2 regions of the Reella acinonychis genome follow, and region 2 is predicted to be linked to the other one. Evidence: riboswitches for the same ligand, from Rfam matches in the RefSeq annotation. Region 2 holds a riboswitch; the other holds the start of a gene.
The links. A riboswitch is a leader RNA that binds a small molecule or an ion and turns the genes downstream of it on or off. The one in region 2 is predicted to bind thiamine pyrophosphate.
Positions count from the first base shown of each region.

Region 1: it holds a riboswitch for thiamine pyrophosphate, as region 2 does, so the genes downstream of both, thiC (phosphomethylpyrimidine synthase ThiC) here and thiB (thiamine ABC transporter substrate binding subunit) in region 2, are expected to answer to the same signal.

Region 1 covers NZ_CM128256.1:1,767,201-1,775,446, reverse strand. Annotated here, with positions in the region: gene thiC (phosphomethylpyrimidine synthase ThiC) at 1-1,591, opposite strand, end outside; TPP riboswitch at 1,711-1,806, opposite strand; gene metE (5-methyltetrahydropteroyltriglutamate--homocysteine S-methyltransferase) at 1,906-4,179, opposite strand; gene nagA (N-acetylglucosamine-6-phosphate deacetylase) at 4,361-5,503, opposite strand; gene nagB (glucosamine-6-phosphate deaminase) at 5,554-6,357, opposite strand; gene nanA (N-acetylneuraminate lyase) at 6,416-7,294, opposite strand; gene ACUXZ4_RS08640 (MurR/RpiR family transcriptional regulator) at 7,306-8,169, opposite strand; gene nanQ (N-acetylneuraminate anomerase) at 8,199-8,246, opposite strand, start outside.
Region 2 covers NZ_CM128256.1:1,254,006-1,262,251, forward strand. Annotated here, with positions in the region: gene uvrD (DNA helicase II) at 1-1,752, shown strand, start outside; gene rarD (EamA family transporter RarD) at 1,757-2,638, shown strand; TPP riboswitch at 2,679-2,775, shown strand; gene thiB (thiamine ABC transporter substrate binding subunit) at 2,830-3,831, shown strand; gene thiP (thiamine/thiamine pyrophosphate ABC transporter permease ThiP) at 3,807-5,435, shown strand; gene ACUXZ4_RS06345 (DASS family sodium-coupled anion symporter) at 5,521-6,978, opposite strand; gene secF (protein translocase subunit SecF) at 7,226-8,119, opposite strand; gene secD (protein translocase subunit SecD) at 8,200-8,246, opposite strand, start outside.

The DNA.
Region 1 (8,246 bases), 510 kb from region 2:
CTGGGTGTCCTTTGGCTAAATCTGCAGCGTGGGCAGCGATTTTGTAGGTAATTAGCCCTTGTTTAACATCTTCTTTGTCAGGCAAGCCTAAATGCTCTTTCGGCGTTACATAACACAGCATGGCACAGCCAAACCAGCCGATCATCGCTGCCCCAATGCCTGAAGTGAAATGATCATAGCCCGGGGCAATATCGGTAGTCAGTGGTCCTAAGGTATAGAAAGGCGCTTCGTGGCAATGTTCAAGTTCTTCGGTCATATTGCGTTGGATCATATGCATCGGAATATGCCCTGGCCCTTCGATCATCACTTGCACATCATATTCCCACGCAATTTTGGTGAGTTCGCCTAAGGTGTAAAGCTCAGAAAATTGCGCTTCATCATTAGCATCTTGAATAGAACCTGGGCGTAAGCCATCGCCTAAAGACAGTGACACATCATAGCTGGCACAAATTTCACAGATTTCACGGAAATGTTCATACAAGAAATTTTCCTGATGATGCGACAAGCACCATTTCGCCATAATGGAACCGCCACGAGAAACAATGCCCGTTAAGCGTTTGGCAGTCATCGGCACATAACGCAACAAGGTGCCAGCGTGAATGGTGAAATAATCCACCCCTTGCTCCGCTTGTTCAATAATGGTGTCTTTGAAAATTTCCCAAGTGAGATTTTCCGCCACGCCATTGACCTTTTCTAAGGCTTGATAAAGCGGCACCGTGCCAATTGGCACAGGGCTGTTGCGAATAATCCATTCCCGTGTTTCGTGGATATTCCGTCCTGTGGACAAGTCCATCACTGTATCCGCACCCCAACGGGTTGCCCACACCAGTTTTTCCACTTCTTCTTCAATAGATGAGGTCACTGCAGAGTTACCAATATTGGCATTGACTTTCACTAAGAAATTACGCCCAATGATCATCGGTTCTAATTCAGGGTGATTGATATTACAAGGAATAATCGCACGCCCTGCCGCCACTTCTTGTCGCACAAATTCAGGGGTGATTTTATCAGGAATATTTGCACCAAACGCCTGCCCCAAATGTTGTTGCAAAAGCACCGCACTTTTCACTCGCTCACGCCCCATATTTTCACGCAGAGCGATAAATTCCATTTCAGGGGTGATAATGCCTTGTTTGGCATAATGCATTTGCGTCACACATTTGCCCGATTTGGCACGTCGCACTTGATGTTTCAGTTGAAAACGCAGTTCGTCCAAAGTGCGGTCATTTTGGCGTAAATTCGCATAATCGGAACTCAACGCCGACAATTGCTCCGTGTCATCACGTTCAATGATCCAATTTTCACGACAAGCAGGAATGCCTTTGGTGACATCAATCTCTTTTTGCTCATCACCATAGACGCCAGCGGTATCATAAATAGGAATGGATTCGTTCGGCTCATATTGCGGATTATTTTTATCGCCGCCCACCAAAGTTGGACTTAAATGAATTTCTCGCATCGGCACTTGAATATCTGCCCGAGAACCTTGCAAATAAAAGCGAGAAGAATTGGGGTGTTGATGCCCTTTTAAATTATGAATAAAGGCTTGTGCCGCTTCACGTTTTTCACGGCGAGTAGTAACTTTTGACATAAGCAAATACCTTTTTTAATGGAAGAAAGTAAATTGCTTGTTGAAGTGAGGGGTAAATCATCGTATAACGTCTGTTTTGCAAAAATGCAGGCGACATACACAAAAGTGCGGTTTAATTTTGATGAGTTTTACTTGTTTCCCTACGCGGGTGTTAGCCCAACAGGTTCGACGGATCCCAATATGGTCTCAGCTCGAAAGCACTCCGACAAGATTGAAAAAGTATAAATTAAAATAGCTTAAAAAGCGATCAAAAAATCCTCGTGATAATAACACGAGGATTTTGATGATGTGCTTGACTAGCGAGTTAGCTTAAATTACGCCAATTCTGCACGTAATTTTTTGGTCACTGCCACCATTACTTCTAATTGAGCAATGGTTTCTGTCCAGCCACGGGTTTTTAAACCACAGTCTGGGTTGACCCATAAACGCTCTTTTGGCACCACTTTCAACGCTTTGCGGAGTAAGTGTTCAATTTCTTCCGCTTTTGGCACGCGTGGACTGTGAATGTCGTACACGCCTGGGCCGATGTCGTTCGGGTATTTGAAATCGCCGAATGCGGTTAATAATTCCATATCTGAACGTGACGTTTCAATCGTGATTACGTCGGCATCTAAACCGGCAATGGCTGGTAAGATGTCGTTAAATTCAGAGTAACACATATGGGTGTGGATTTGCGTGTCATCTTGTACTCCCATATAGCTTAAGCGGAACGCTTCGCCTGCCCATTGTAAGTACGCATCCCAGTCGGCGCGTTTGAGCGGTAAACCTTCACGGATTGCTGGCTCGTCGATTTGGATCACTTTGATGCCTGCTTTTTCTAAGTCTAATACTTCGTCAGATAACGCCACACCGATTTGTTTACATACGGTTGAACGTGGAATATCGTTACGCACGAATGACCATTGTAAAATGGTGACAGGACCCGTTAGCATCCCTTTCATCACTTTTTTGGTTAAGCTTTGTGCATATTGTGACCAACGCACAGTCATTGGCTCTGGACGAACCACATCACCGTAAATTACTGGTGGTTTTACGCAGCGTGAACCGTAGCTTTGTACCCAACCGAATTTGGTAAACGCAAAACCGTCTAATAATTCACCGAAGTATTCCACCATATCGTTACGCTCTGCTTCACCGTGAACAAGCACATCAAGGTCAAGTTCTTCTTGGCGACGCACCACATATTCGATCTCTTTCTTCATTGCTGCTTCATAATCAGCAAGGCTTAAATCGCCTTTTTTGAAGCTCGCACGAGCGTGGCGGATTTCCGTGGTTTGTGGGAATGAACCGATGTTGGTAGTCGGTAGAAGCGGTAAGTTCAACCACGCATTTTGCTTCTCGATACGCTCTGCAAATGGTGACTTGCGTTGGTCAGCATTCGCTGGCAAGTTTGCTAAACGCTCTGCCACTTCAGGGCGGTGAATTTCTTTAGAATTTGCACGCGCGTCCGCAGCCGCTTGGCTTGCATCTAATTCTGCTTTAATGGCATCACGACCTTTTTCAAGCGCAGTTTTTAATACGTTTAACTCTTGTACTTTTTGTAATGTGAAGGCTAACCAGCTGTAAAGTGCAGGGTTTTTCTCTTGTAATTGAGTTTCAACGCTTAAATCAAATGGCGTGTGAAGTAATGAACAGCTTGGTGCAATCCATAAGCGTTCGCCTAATTTTGCCTTTAACGGCTCAACCACATCTAATACTTTGTTTAGGTTCGCACGCCAAATGTTACGACCTTCGATCACACCCGCTGAAAGTACTTTGCTGTAATCTTCAAAGGCAGCAAGTTGCTCTGGGGAACGGATTAAATCTAAGTGTAAACCGTCTACGGGTAAGTCTTTTAACAGCGCAGCGTGTTCTGCCACTGAACCAAAGTAAGTCGCTAATAATAATTTTGCTTTCACTTGGTCTGCAAAGGTTGCGTAAACTGCTTTGTAGGCTTCTACCCATTCTTTTGGTAAGTCTAAGGCAAGGGCTGGCTCGTCGATTTGGATCCATTCAGCACCTTCAGCCACTAAGGCATTTAAGATTTCTACATAAACTGGCACTAATTTGTTTAATAAGTCAAAACGGTTGAAGGCTTCGCCTTTTTCTTTCCCTAACCAAAGGAATGTTAATGGACCGACGATGACTGGTTTGAATTTGTGGCCTGCCGCTTTTGCTTCACGAATTTGTTGTACATAGTGAGCTGGGTTGGCTTTGAATTCGGTTGTTTTTTGGAATTCTGGTACAAGGTAGTGATAGTTAGTGTCGAACCATTTGGTCATTTCGATCGCAAATTGCTCTTTGTTACCACGAGCTAATTGGAAGTATTGATCAAGGGTTAAATTTTGGCTATCGAACCCAAAACGAGCTGGGATCGCACCTGTTGCCACTTGTAAATCTAAAATGTGATCGTAGAACGTGAAATCGCCCACTGCCACGAAATCAGCATTTGCATCCGCTTGGTGTTTCCAGTTTTTCTCACGCAACGCTTTGGCTAAATCTAATAAATCTTGCTCACTTAATTCTTTACGCCAGTAACGTTCTTGGGCAAATTTTAATTCACGCTTTGCACCGACACGTGGAAAACCTAAAACGTGGAATGTTGTCATAGTAATATCTCCTATCTTTTGATTAATGATTTAGACGTCTAAACATCTGTTTGATAGGATAATGCGCTAAAATTACTATTTAATCAAATTCATATTTTTCATTTTATTTATGAATAATTTTAATGATGTAGTTTAAAAAAGTGCGGTGAAAATTTATGATTTTTTCACCGCGCTTGTGATGTTAGAAAGTGTGCCAATCGCCGTTTACTGCGGTACCAATAACTTTAAATTGGTTAGTAAATGCCGTTAAGTTAGCAATTTTTCCTACTTCAATGGATCCTAAATGATCATCTACTTTGATGGCTTTAGCAGGGTAGTAGTTGCACATTCTTAAGGTTTCATCAAGCGGAATGCCTACGTGCTGAACAACATTGCGAATTGACTCGATCATTGTGATTGCTGAACCACCGAGCGTGCCATTTTCATCGACGCATTTACCATCACGCACATAAACGGTTTTGCCAACGAAAATAAATTTGTCAATGTTTGCGCCAGCTGGTGCAACAGCATCAGTAACTAAGCACAGTTTTTCGCCTTTTGCTAATTTATCAATACGAATATTGCCGAAAGTTACATGCAAACCATCTGCAATAATGCCTGCATAAACTTCTTCAGAATCCAAAACTGCGCCTACAACGCCCATATCGCGTCCAGAGCTAATTGGAGACATTGCATTATGCAAATGAGTTGCAAAGGTCGCACCTTTCGCGATGGCTTCTTTGGCGACGTCATAGCTTGCATTGGAATGGCCAATGGAAACGATAATACCTTTTTCTACAAATTCAGGAATATATTGTGCCGTTGGATTTTCGGCTGCCATAGTGATTTTAGTAATCACATCAGCGTTATCAAGCAAAAAGGTTTTCATTTCTTGGCTGATTTCACGAATATATTCTTCTCGGTGAACGCCTTTTTTTGCCAAACTTAAATAAGGTCCTTCTAAATGCAGCCCCAATGCTTGATTTTTATGGGTTGCTAAATAATCTCGCATTGTTTTGACCGCACTTTTTATATCTTCATCTGGTGACGTAATTAAAGTTGGCAAGTAGCTAGTTGTCCCTGATTTTAAGTTGGTTTTTTGCATAATCTCAAGGGTTTCGATGGTTGGTTCTGTATTGAAGGTAACGCCACCACAACCATTGAGTTGTAAATCAATAAAGCCAGCAGTGAGATTTGCTCCTTGAAGATCGATACGTTGAATCGATTGGTTGAGTTCTTTTTCGGGCAAAATGGCTTGAATTTTATCTTGTTCGACAACCACGCAATGTTCATATAATACTGATTTTGCAGTATAAATTACACAATTAGTGAGTGCGTATGTCATAGTTATTCTCCTGAATAAAAAAGGATGTATGCACATCCTTTTCTTTATTTTTAGATAACAGAATGGATGGCGTTTGCCTCTAATTCTGTGAAATATTTGACTGTTTTTACTTTAAGTTCTTGAGTTGCTGGTTCATCACAAACCATAATGCAGTGACGATGTAGTTGTAATGCACTAATAGTCCATAAATGATTTACAGGACCTTCCACGCCAGCTTGTAATGCAAGCGCTTTTTGATGACCTGTGACAAGCAGTAACACTTCTTCTGAGTCCAATAAAGTACCAACACCAATGGTTAACGCATATTTTGGTACTTGATTAATGTCGTTGTTGAAGAAGCGAGAGTTAGCAATTAACGTATCTGGTGTTAATGTTTTGATACGTGTTCTGGAATTTAATGATGAAGCGGGTTCATTGAACGCAATATGTCCATCATTACCTACGCCGCCCATAAATAAATGAATTTTTCCGTAAGATTTAATTTTCTCTTCATAACGGCGACATTCTTCATCATGGTTATCGGTATTTCCATTTAAAATATTGACGTTTTCATGTGGAATATCAATATGATTAAAGAAATTATTAAACATGAAAGAATGATAGCTTTCAGGGTGCTCTTTTGGTAAATCAACATATTCATCCATGTTAAATGTCACAACATGTTTGAAACTGACTTCGCCTGCTTGATAGAGTTTAATTAATTCTTTGTAGGTTTTTAATGGTGTGCCGCCGGTTGGTAAACCTAACACAAAAGGACGTTCTGCTGTTGGTTTAAATTGATTGATTCGATCTGCAATATAGCGAGCCGACCATTTACTTACTTGTTCATCATTTTGTAATGGAATTAAACGCATAAAATTACCCCCAAACTGACCGCACTTTTTAAAAGTGCGGTCTATTTTTTCCTACTTTTTATAAAAATTTTGCTTTAAGTTCTTTAGCCACTGCCAGTTGTTGTTCTGATGCTTTCGCTGTCATCGGTTCACGACAATAGCCTGCATCAACACCATCTAATTTCAACAATTCTTTAATGGTTAAATATAAGCCATTTGCTAAGATACCTTCGATTAAATCATTGGTAACATGTTGAATTGCAAGTGCTTCTTTTAATTTACCCGCTTGAGTTAATTCAAAAATTTGACGAGCACGAACACCATTGACGTTGAATGTTGAACCAATTGCACCATCTACACCTAATGAAGCCGCAGGTAACATCATTTCATCAAAACCAGCCCAGATTAAGTGGTTTGGATAGGCTTTTTTCAAGCGCTCTAATAAATAGAAATCGCCGGCAGTGAATTTAACACCGATAACTTTCGGATTTTTATATAATTCGCCAAATTGCTCAATACCCATGTTTACGCCTGTTAAGAATGGAATAGAGTAAACAATCATATTGTTGCCAGTGGCTTCGATAATGCTATCGTAATAATGTTTGATTTCTGCAAAGCTGAATTTGTAATAGAATGGGGTAACGGCTGATAAGCTGTCATAGCCTAATTCTGTTGCGTATTTACCTAATTCGATGGCTTCTTTTAAGTTTACGCTACCAACTTGTGCGATAAGTGCGATTTGATCTTTTGCTTCGTCTTTTGCAATGCGGAAAATTTCTTTTTTCTCCTCAGTGGAAAGCATGAAGTTTTCACCTGTTGAACCACCAACATATAAACCATCCACTTTCATCTTGTCGATGTTGTAGCGAACAATTTCACGTAAGCCTTTTTCGTTTACAGAGCCATCAGCATTGAAAGATACTAATAAAGCACTGAAAATACCTTTTAAGTTTTTCATAGAACGTTCTCCTATTTTTGACGTTGTTCTAAAATAACATTGAGTGTTTTTTGTTTTGCTGAAATTGATTTTTCTTCTTCTGCTTGAACTAATAATGCGTAAATTAGATCAAGAATGAATAATTGAGTGATTTTTGTTCCAATGGAATCTCCTTGCAGCAACCCTTGGCGGTTACCATTTTGCAGAACATAATCCGATACCTTTGTCACTGGTGAACGTGCGTTATGGGTAATAGCAACGATTTTTGCACCTGATTTTCTAGCGATAGATAAGGCTTGAGTGATTTCTTGAGAATGACCTGAATGACTAATGCCTATGACTACATCACCTTTTTTCATTAATGCGGCTTGCATATACATAAAATGGTTATTGCTGGTGGCATCAACTTGCAAGCCGATACGCATAAATTTATTTTTGGCATCTTCGGCTGTAATGCCAGAAGAACCAACACCAAATAAGAAAATGCGCCTTGCAACACGTAATTCATTCACCACATTTTCTAATACCGTAAAGTCCAATAATTTAATAGTTTCCTCAATAACATTATTGAGTACGGCTTGCATTTTATCTGCGATTAAATTGGGGCTATCATCAGGGGTAATCTGGGTATCAAGTAAGTTGCTTGAACGTTGTTCTTGGGTGGCCAATTCAATGGCAAATTCCATTTTGAAGTCACTAAACCCTTTAAACCCTAATGTTCGACAAAAGCGAATGAAGGTTGCCTCGCCAACTTCAAGGCTGGTTGCGACTTCAGATAAAGAGGAATAGGTTAAGAAATCAGGCATTTGCAAAATACGTTCTGCAATCCGTTTTTCTGTTTTAGTGAAACTGGAACGTAAGCCCGCAATTCGTTCTAAAATATTGAGATTTCCCATCGCTTATTCCTCTTATGTTGTAAAGAAAACTACAACAATGAAACTGGCACTTTGACCACTAATTTTTTCAATTTGAT
Region 2 (8,246 bases):
AAACAAGCTTGTTGGTATATCAATCAGAAAAAAGATGAAGGATTGCGACCTCATCAAATTGATCATATGAATGATCGGCAAGAGAAAGAGTGGGTTCGAATTTATCAAATTTATCAAGATACTTGCGATCGTTCAGGTTTAGTGGATTTTGCTGAAATTCTATTGAGAGCTTATGAGCTCTTTTTAACCAAACCCATCATTTTACAAAACTATCAACGCCGTTTTCGTCAAATTCTGGTGGATGAGTTTCAAGACACCAACAAAATTCAATATGCTTGGATCAAATTATTAGCCGGTCAGAACACAAATGTGATGATTGTAGGCGATGATGACCAGTCAATTTATGGTTGGCGTGGTGCACAAATTGAAAATATTCAGCATTTTTTAGATGATTTCCATCAAGCTCAAACTATTCGTTTAGAGCAAAATTACCGCTCCACAGGCAATATTTTACAAGCTGCAAATGAGCTGATTGCTAATAATGACAACCGTTTAGGTAAAGATTTATGGACGGATGGCGATAAGGGTGATCCTGTGGGAATTTACGCGGCATTTAATGAATTAGACGAAGCCTTATTTGTATCATCGCAAATTAAAATTTGGTTAGAAGATGGTGGTAAATTAGATGATTGTGCAGTGCTTTATCGTAGCAATAGCCAATCTCGTGTGCTAGAAGAAGCATTAATTCGCGCGCAAATTCCCTATCGCATTTATGGTGGAATGCGATTCTTCGAACGCCAAGAAATTAAAGACGCTTTGGCCTATTTACGTTTAGTTAATAATCGACATGATGACGCTGCGTTTGAACGTGTGATTAACACACCAACCAGAGGAATTGGTGACCGCACTTTAGATACCTTACGTCAACTGACCAGAGAGCGAGAAGTCACTCTGTGGCAAGCCACGCAAATTGCGATGCAAGAGAATATGTTAGCAGGGCGAGCAGCCACCGCGTTATTACGTTTTGTGGAATTAATCAATTCATTAGCCCAAGATAGTATGGATATGCCATTATTTGAGCAAACCGATTTTGTGATTAAACATTCTGGTTTATATCAAATGTATGAGCAAGAAAAGGGCGAAAAAGGCGAAGTACGTATTGAGAACTTAGCTGAATTAGTGTCTGCAGCGAGAGAATTTATTAAACCTGATGATGCGGAAGATATGTCTGATTTAACTGCATTTCTGACGCACGCGTCATTGGAAGCGGGCGAAGAACAAGCCAATCCGCATCAAGCAAGTGTTCAGATGATGACCTTACATTCAGCGAAAGGGTTAGAGTTTCCTCGTGTTTTTATGGTAGGAGTTGAAGAGGGCATTTTCCCGAGTTTCTTATCCTTAGAGGAACCAGGGCGCTTAGAAGAAGAACGTCGTTTGGCTTATGTGGGCATTACACGAGCAAAACAAAAATTAACTATTTGTTATGCTGAAAGCCGCCGTTTATATGGTAAAGAAGAACGCCATATCCCTTCGCGTTTTATTAGTGAATTGCCTGATGAATGTATCCAAGCGGTGCGTTTACGTGGTACAGTAACCCGCGCCTACAATCAAAGTGCGGTGAATTCTAGCCGAGTTTTTGTGGACGAAAATAGTGGTTGGAAAGCAGGACAAAAAGTGCGCCACGAGAAATTTGGCCAAGGCACCATTATTAATGTCGAAGGTGCGGATAACAACACTAGATTACAAATCGCCTTCCAAGGTCAAGGCATTAAGTGGCTTATTGCGCATTTAGCAAAATTAGAACGGTTATAAATATATGATTAAAGGGATTTCGTTTTCTATCATTGCCTCTTTATTGTTCGGCATTGTGTATTTTCTTTCTACGGTGCTACAACCGCTGGAAGGCGAAATGTTATTTGGCTGGCGAACGTTAGTGACCTTACCTTTTCTAGCTGTGCTACTTTACAGCTTGAAACAGCACAAAGCCTTTTTTCAATTTTTAATCCAAGTAAAAAATCAACCGCGCTTATTTATTGTTCTGCTTTTTACAAGTGCCACTATGGGTGTGCAAATGTGGTTATTTGTATGGGCGCCTGTACATAATCGAGCCATTGAGGTTTCAATTGGTTATCTATTAATGCCTTTAATTATGGTATTAATTGGGCGTTTTTTCTATAAAGAACGGATGTCTAAAATAAAGACTTATTCGGTTTTATTTGCAGCTATCGGCGTGCTAAGTAAAGTGATTTTGACGGGCGTTTTCTCTTGGGAAACGGGCTTGGTTTGTATTGGCTATCCCGTCTATTTTGCTGTAAGAAAATATTTTAATGTGCTGCATTTATCCAGTTTTATTTTTGAAATGTTGTTACTGGTACCCGCTTCAATTTATTTTGCTTCCCAAACGGATATGGTTTGGATTCAAAGTCAAAATCCTCATATCTATCTCTGGCTTGCGTTGCTTGGTGCTGTAGGTGGTTTAGCACTGGGGTTATATATTTTATCAAGCCAATGTTTACCTATTAATTTATTGGGATTATTAGGATATTTTGAACCTTTTTTCATGTTATGTGTTTCTTTCTTAATTGGTGAAAGCTTACAAAGCGATTCTTACCTTTTAATGATCTGTTTACTTATTGCCGTTGCGCTTTTAGTTTGGGATGGTATTGCGAATTTACCTAAAAGACGAATTAAGGTATAGATTTTTATTGCTAAGTTTGGGCAAAAACACTTACACTAAACCGTTCTCATCGGGGTGCTAATATTCATTGGCTGAGAAAATACCCGTTGAACCTGAACCGATTAATATCAGCGTAGGGATTTGAGAAACGTCAACTTTAACAAAATTTGACCGCACTTAAATTCCTTTAATTTTTGATTAGAGGATTTTTTATGTCTAACAAAACATATGGTTTTATCACCGCACTTTCTTTATTTTCCACTTCTGTACTTGCTAATAGCACCACTGTCAATGTGTATTCTGAAGAGTTTTTTGGTTCTGAATGGGGACCGGGTGGAGAAGTGAAACAATTGTTTGAAAAACAATTCCCACAATGTTCAGTGAATTATCAAGTGTTCGATAGCCGAAATACTTTATTAAATCGTCTTCGTTTAGAAGGAAAGAAAACCAAAGCGGACGTTGTGTTAGGGTTGGATAATTTCCAAATGGAAGCTGCACAAAAAACAGGATTATTTGCAAAAACATCAGTAGATTTAACCGCACTTTCACTACCATTTGATTGGCAAGATCAAACTTTTGTTCCTTATGAGTTTGGTCAATTTGCCTTTATTTATGATAAGAACAAATTGAAAAATCCACCAAAAAGTTTGCAAGAATTAGTTGAGCGTCAGGACTTGCGCATCATTTATCAAGATCCTCGTACTAGCAGTATGGGGCGTGGTTTATTAGCTTGGATGAATGTGGTTTATCCCGCAGATAAAATTGAACAAGCTTGGAAAAACTTAGCGAAACATACGGTAACAGTGGGTAAAGGTTGGAGCGAAACTTACGGTGTATTCCTCAAAGGTGAATCAGATCTAGTATTTAGTCACAATACTTCGCCAATTTACCATGTGCTTAATGATAAAACTGATCAATATGTTGCCACTGATTTTAGTGAAGGAGCTTTGTATCAAGTGGATACTATGGCGAAAATTGCAAGGCATGATAATCCATGTGCGGATCAATTTATCCAATTTGTCCTATCACCAGCAGCACAAAAAGAGATTAGTCAGAAAAATGTCATGCTTTCTGTGATTGCAACAGAAGTAGAGCCACATTTTGATGCATTAAAACAACAACAGTTTAAGGTGAAAAGCCTGAATACAGAAAAAGTAACAGAGCAAAACATTAAGCAATGGACATCGGCATGGCAATCGATTTTAAGTCAATAAAGATTGCCGTTAAACAAAATTTACCGCGTTTATCTTGGCAGCATTATATTGCTGCCTTGATCGTTTTATCTATTTTATTGTCTGTTTATTTTTCTAGCTTGCGCGCGGTTTGGCAAGTTGGCGACAACGTTTTGCAAGGTGTATGGCAAGATCCTTATATTTATCAAGTTATCTCTTTTAGCTTAACTCAAGCCTCATTATCAGCTTTGTTATCTCTGATTATTGGATTACTATTTGCCCGCGCTTTTTTCTATCAAAGTTTTAAGGGCAAAAGTGTCTTACTCAGATTATTTTCATTGACCTTTGTATTACCTTCACTCGTTGCTATTTTCGGTATCCTTGGTGTTTATGGTGCATCTGGTTGGTTAGGCGGATTAAGTAAACAATTCGCTTTTAGTTGGACGCCTTCTATCTATGGTTTGACAGGGATTCTGATTGCGCATTTATTTTTTAATATTCCTTTAGCAACCCGATTGTTTTTGCAAGCATATCAATCAATTCCTTATCAACAACATCAGCTTGCAGCACAGATCAATTTACGCGGTTGGCAATTTATTCGTTGGATTGAACTTCCCTATTTAAAACAACAAATATTGCCCGTATTTATTATGATTTTTATGCTGTGTTTTACCAGTTTCGCTATTGTACTTGTATTGGGCGGTGGACCTAAGTACACCACATTAGAAGTCGCTATTTATCAAGCGATCATATTTGATTTTGATTTACCCAAAGCGGTGCAATTTGCATTATTACAATTTGTTTTTTGTATCCTATTATTTTTATTAAGCAGTTGGTTTAGCCCAACAGCAGAAACACAACTAAGCCAACGTAGCTATTGGGTTGCGCACCAATCAAAATGGGTACAATACTGGCAGATTACATTGATATTCATCACGAGCTTATTTTTACTTTTACCCTTAATGAATATTGTGATTAGTGCGGTTTCATCTGAGGCGATTTTGACTGCATGGAAACAAGTCGCGTTATGGAAAGCAGTCACTTATTCAATGAGTATCGCTCCTTTATCCGCGCTGGCATCTGTTGTTATGGCAATATCATTATTGCTAGCGTCAAGACGATTATATTGGTTAGGATTTCAACGATTTTCTGATGGAATGATCCATTTTAGTTTGGCAATTTTAGCGATTCCAATGTTATTGCTCGCTATGGGACTGTTCTTATGGTTAAGAGAATGGGACTTTACCCGAATTCATCTCTTTATTTTACTGATCTTTTGTAATTCTGTGATGGCATTGCCTTTTGTAATTCGTATTCTCGCAAGCCCAATGAAATATAATCTGAGCCATTATGAAAAACTTTGTCAGTCATTAGGCATTACGGGGTGGCAACGTTTCAAATTAATTGAATGGCACAGTTTATCGGCACCAATGAAATATGCTTTTGCACTTGCTTGTTGTCTGTCTCTGGGCGATTTTACGGCGATCGCATTATTTGGTAATCAAGACTTTAGTTCACTGCCTTATTTGCTTTATCAACAATTAGGCAGCTATCGTGGTGATGAAAGTGCAGTTACAGCACTGATTTTATTATTAAGTTGTTTGGGATTATTCTACTGGTTAGAAAAGCATAAACATAACGAATAAAAATAGCAGAAAATCCACCGCACTTTTAAGCAAAAATAAAGGCAAAGTGATTAAACTTTGCCTTGTTGATTATTGGGAGATGGAATTACCACCAACCTAACATTTTCATCCAAATACCGCCAACACCAAACCAAATAATGAGTGAGACAATTGAAGCTGCGAAGCTTACTCCCCACCATTGCCCAGTGCTGTTGTAACCTGAACCATATAATGCAGGCCCTGGACCGCCAGCATATTGTGTTAAGCTCATTGATAACGTAGAAGTATAACCTAGACCAATTGCCGCAATAATTGGTGGTGTCCCTACTGCGATAGCAGCTGCCAAGAAGGCTAAATACATCGCTGAAATATGCGCCATAGCAGAGGCGAAGAAGTAACGGGTATAAAAATAAACCAGTACCAAAATAGAGAATGCAATAGGCCAGCTAAATGTTCCTACTGAATTTGCGATATGGTTTGACACCCACGCAATTGCACCGTATTTATTCAATGCATTTGCCATCATAACTAATACAGCAAACCAGAACATAGTATCCCAAGCGGTTGTTTCTTCGACAATGTTTTTCCACGTCATGATATTAGTAAATAATAAAATGACTAAGCCAATAAAGGCAGAAACTGTAGCTGGAATATGGAAAACAAGATCACCAACAGTCCAAAGGAATAAAAGTAAAACGAAATCTAAAGCAAGGATGATTTCTGCTTTACTCATAGGTCCCATATTTTTGAGTTCTTCTTTTGCCATTTCTGCCATTTTTGGCGTGTTTTTGAGTTCTGGTGGATAAATCAGATACACAAAATAAGGCAAGACAATTAAACTCACAATACCTGGAACAATGGCACCTAAGAACCAAGTCATCCAAGAAATATTAACGCCTTGCCCTTTGGCTAGTTCGGCAATAAGCGGGTTTCCTGCCATAGCGGTTAAGAACATAGTACAAACTATGGTATCAATTTGTGATACAGCGATTGCTAAAAATGCACCTGCGCGGCGAGCCGTTGGGCCAGGTTTTGAATCGTAAGCATCAGCAATGGATTGCATGATAGGGTACATAATACCGCCCCCACGAGCAGATGCTGACGGAATACCAGGTCCGATAATTACATCGGCTAAGGCGATACCATAGGCAACACCCATCATTTTTTTACCAAAACGAGCTACGAAATAGAGTGCAATGCGTTTCCCTAAGCCTGTTTTTATGACGGCACGTGATAAAAACATGGCAATACCAATTAACCAGATAGTACCATTGGCAAAGCCTGAAAGCATACCAACATCGCCTTGTTTGGCTGAAAGTGGTGTTAATCCCGTTAAACCACTTACCACTAAAGCGACGAGAGTAGCAGCCCCCATAGGCATCGCTTTCGCAATAATTGCAACAATGGTTGCAACGAATAAAGCTAACATTCCCCATGCTTTAGGTGATAAATTTTCAGGAGTTGGGCAAAACCAAATCGCCAATCCCACTAAAATGGCGATGAGTAAACCTTGCCACTTAAATCCGAGTTTTACTTCAATATGATTTTTTGCTTGAGCCATCATATATTCCCTCCAACAAAATAAAAAAGGGATATCTTGATGATATCCCCGCCAAATGAGGTTATGTATAAAATACCATCATTCGAGTATCGATTCTAGCATACCACTAATGAGTTAGTAAGTGTTATTTAATACTGAAACGATATTATTTAAATGATATATAAAATAGAAGGAAATTCACCGCACTTTGTTCAAATTTTTCAATAAAAAACGCCACATTTTATTGTGGCGTTTTTTGTGTTTTGTGTATTTAGAAACCTTCTTCCCAATCTTCTTTTTCATTAATTTTGATTTGCATATGTTCACGTTTTAAGCCGAGATCAAATGCAACTGCAATCGCAACGAAAATCGATGAATAGGTACCAAATCCAATACCAATTAATAAGGCTAATGAGAAGCTATAAATTGTTGGACCACCGAAAAAGAGCAAGGCGAATACCACGAATAACGTGGTTACCGAAGTAATCATTGTTCTCGCTAAGGTTTGCGTTAAAGAAATATCAATGATTTCTTCACTACTCATACGGCGAATTTTACGGAAGTTTTCACGTACGCGGTCAAATACAACGATACTATCATTGAGCGAGTAACCCACAACCGTCAGAATCGCAGCAACGAAGCTCAGATCCATTTCGATTTGTAGGAAAGAGAAAATACCTAATGTAACGATCACGTCGTGGGCGAGTGCTAAAATACCACCTGCGCCTAAGCGCACTTCAAACCGCATCCCAATATACGCAAGTAGCATCACAAGGGTTGCTAACATCGCATAAGTAGCTCCTTGAGTCAGTTCTTCCCCTACATTTGGACCTACAAATTCAACCGCTCTGATTTGAATATTAGGATCAAGTGCGGTCATAATTTCTTTAATTTTACTGCTCATTTGTGCATCACTTGTAGACGTCGGCAAGCGAATAATAACATCACTTGTTGAGCCTGATGTTTGCACTAATGCACCAGTAATATTATTTTCCACTAAGCTTGAGCGAATATTGTCAAGATTTACTGCTTGTGAAAAATGGGTATCAACCACCATACCACCAGTAAAATCAAGCCCCCAGTTAAACCCTTTTGTAAAAATAGTAAACAGGAAGAAACTGGTTATCAATAATGAGAAAATGTAACCGAATTTACGGTATCTCATAAAGCGAATTAATGGGAATGGCAAGGAAACACCTTGGTATTCATGTTTTGATTTAATTGAGCTCACAATTTCTCTCCTTGCTAAATGGATAATTTCTCAACACGTTTACCGCCGTATAACCAGTTGA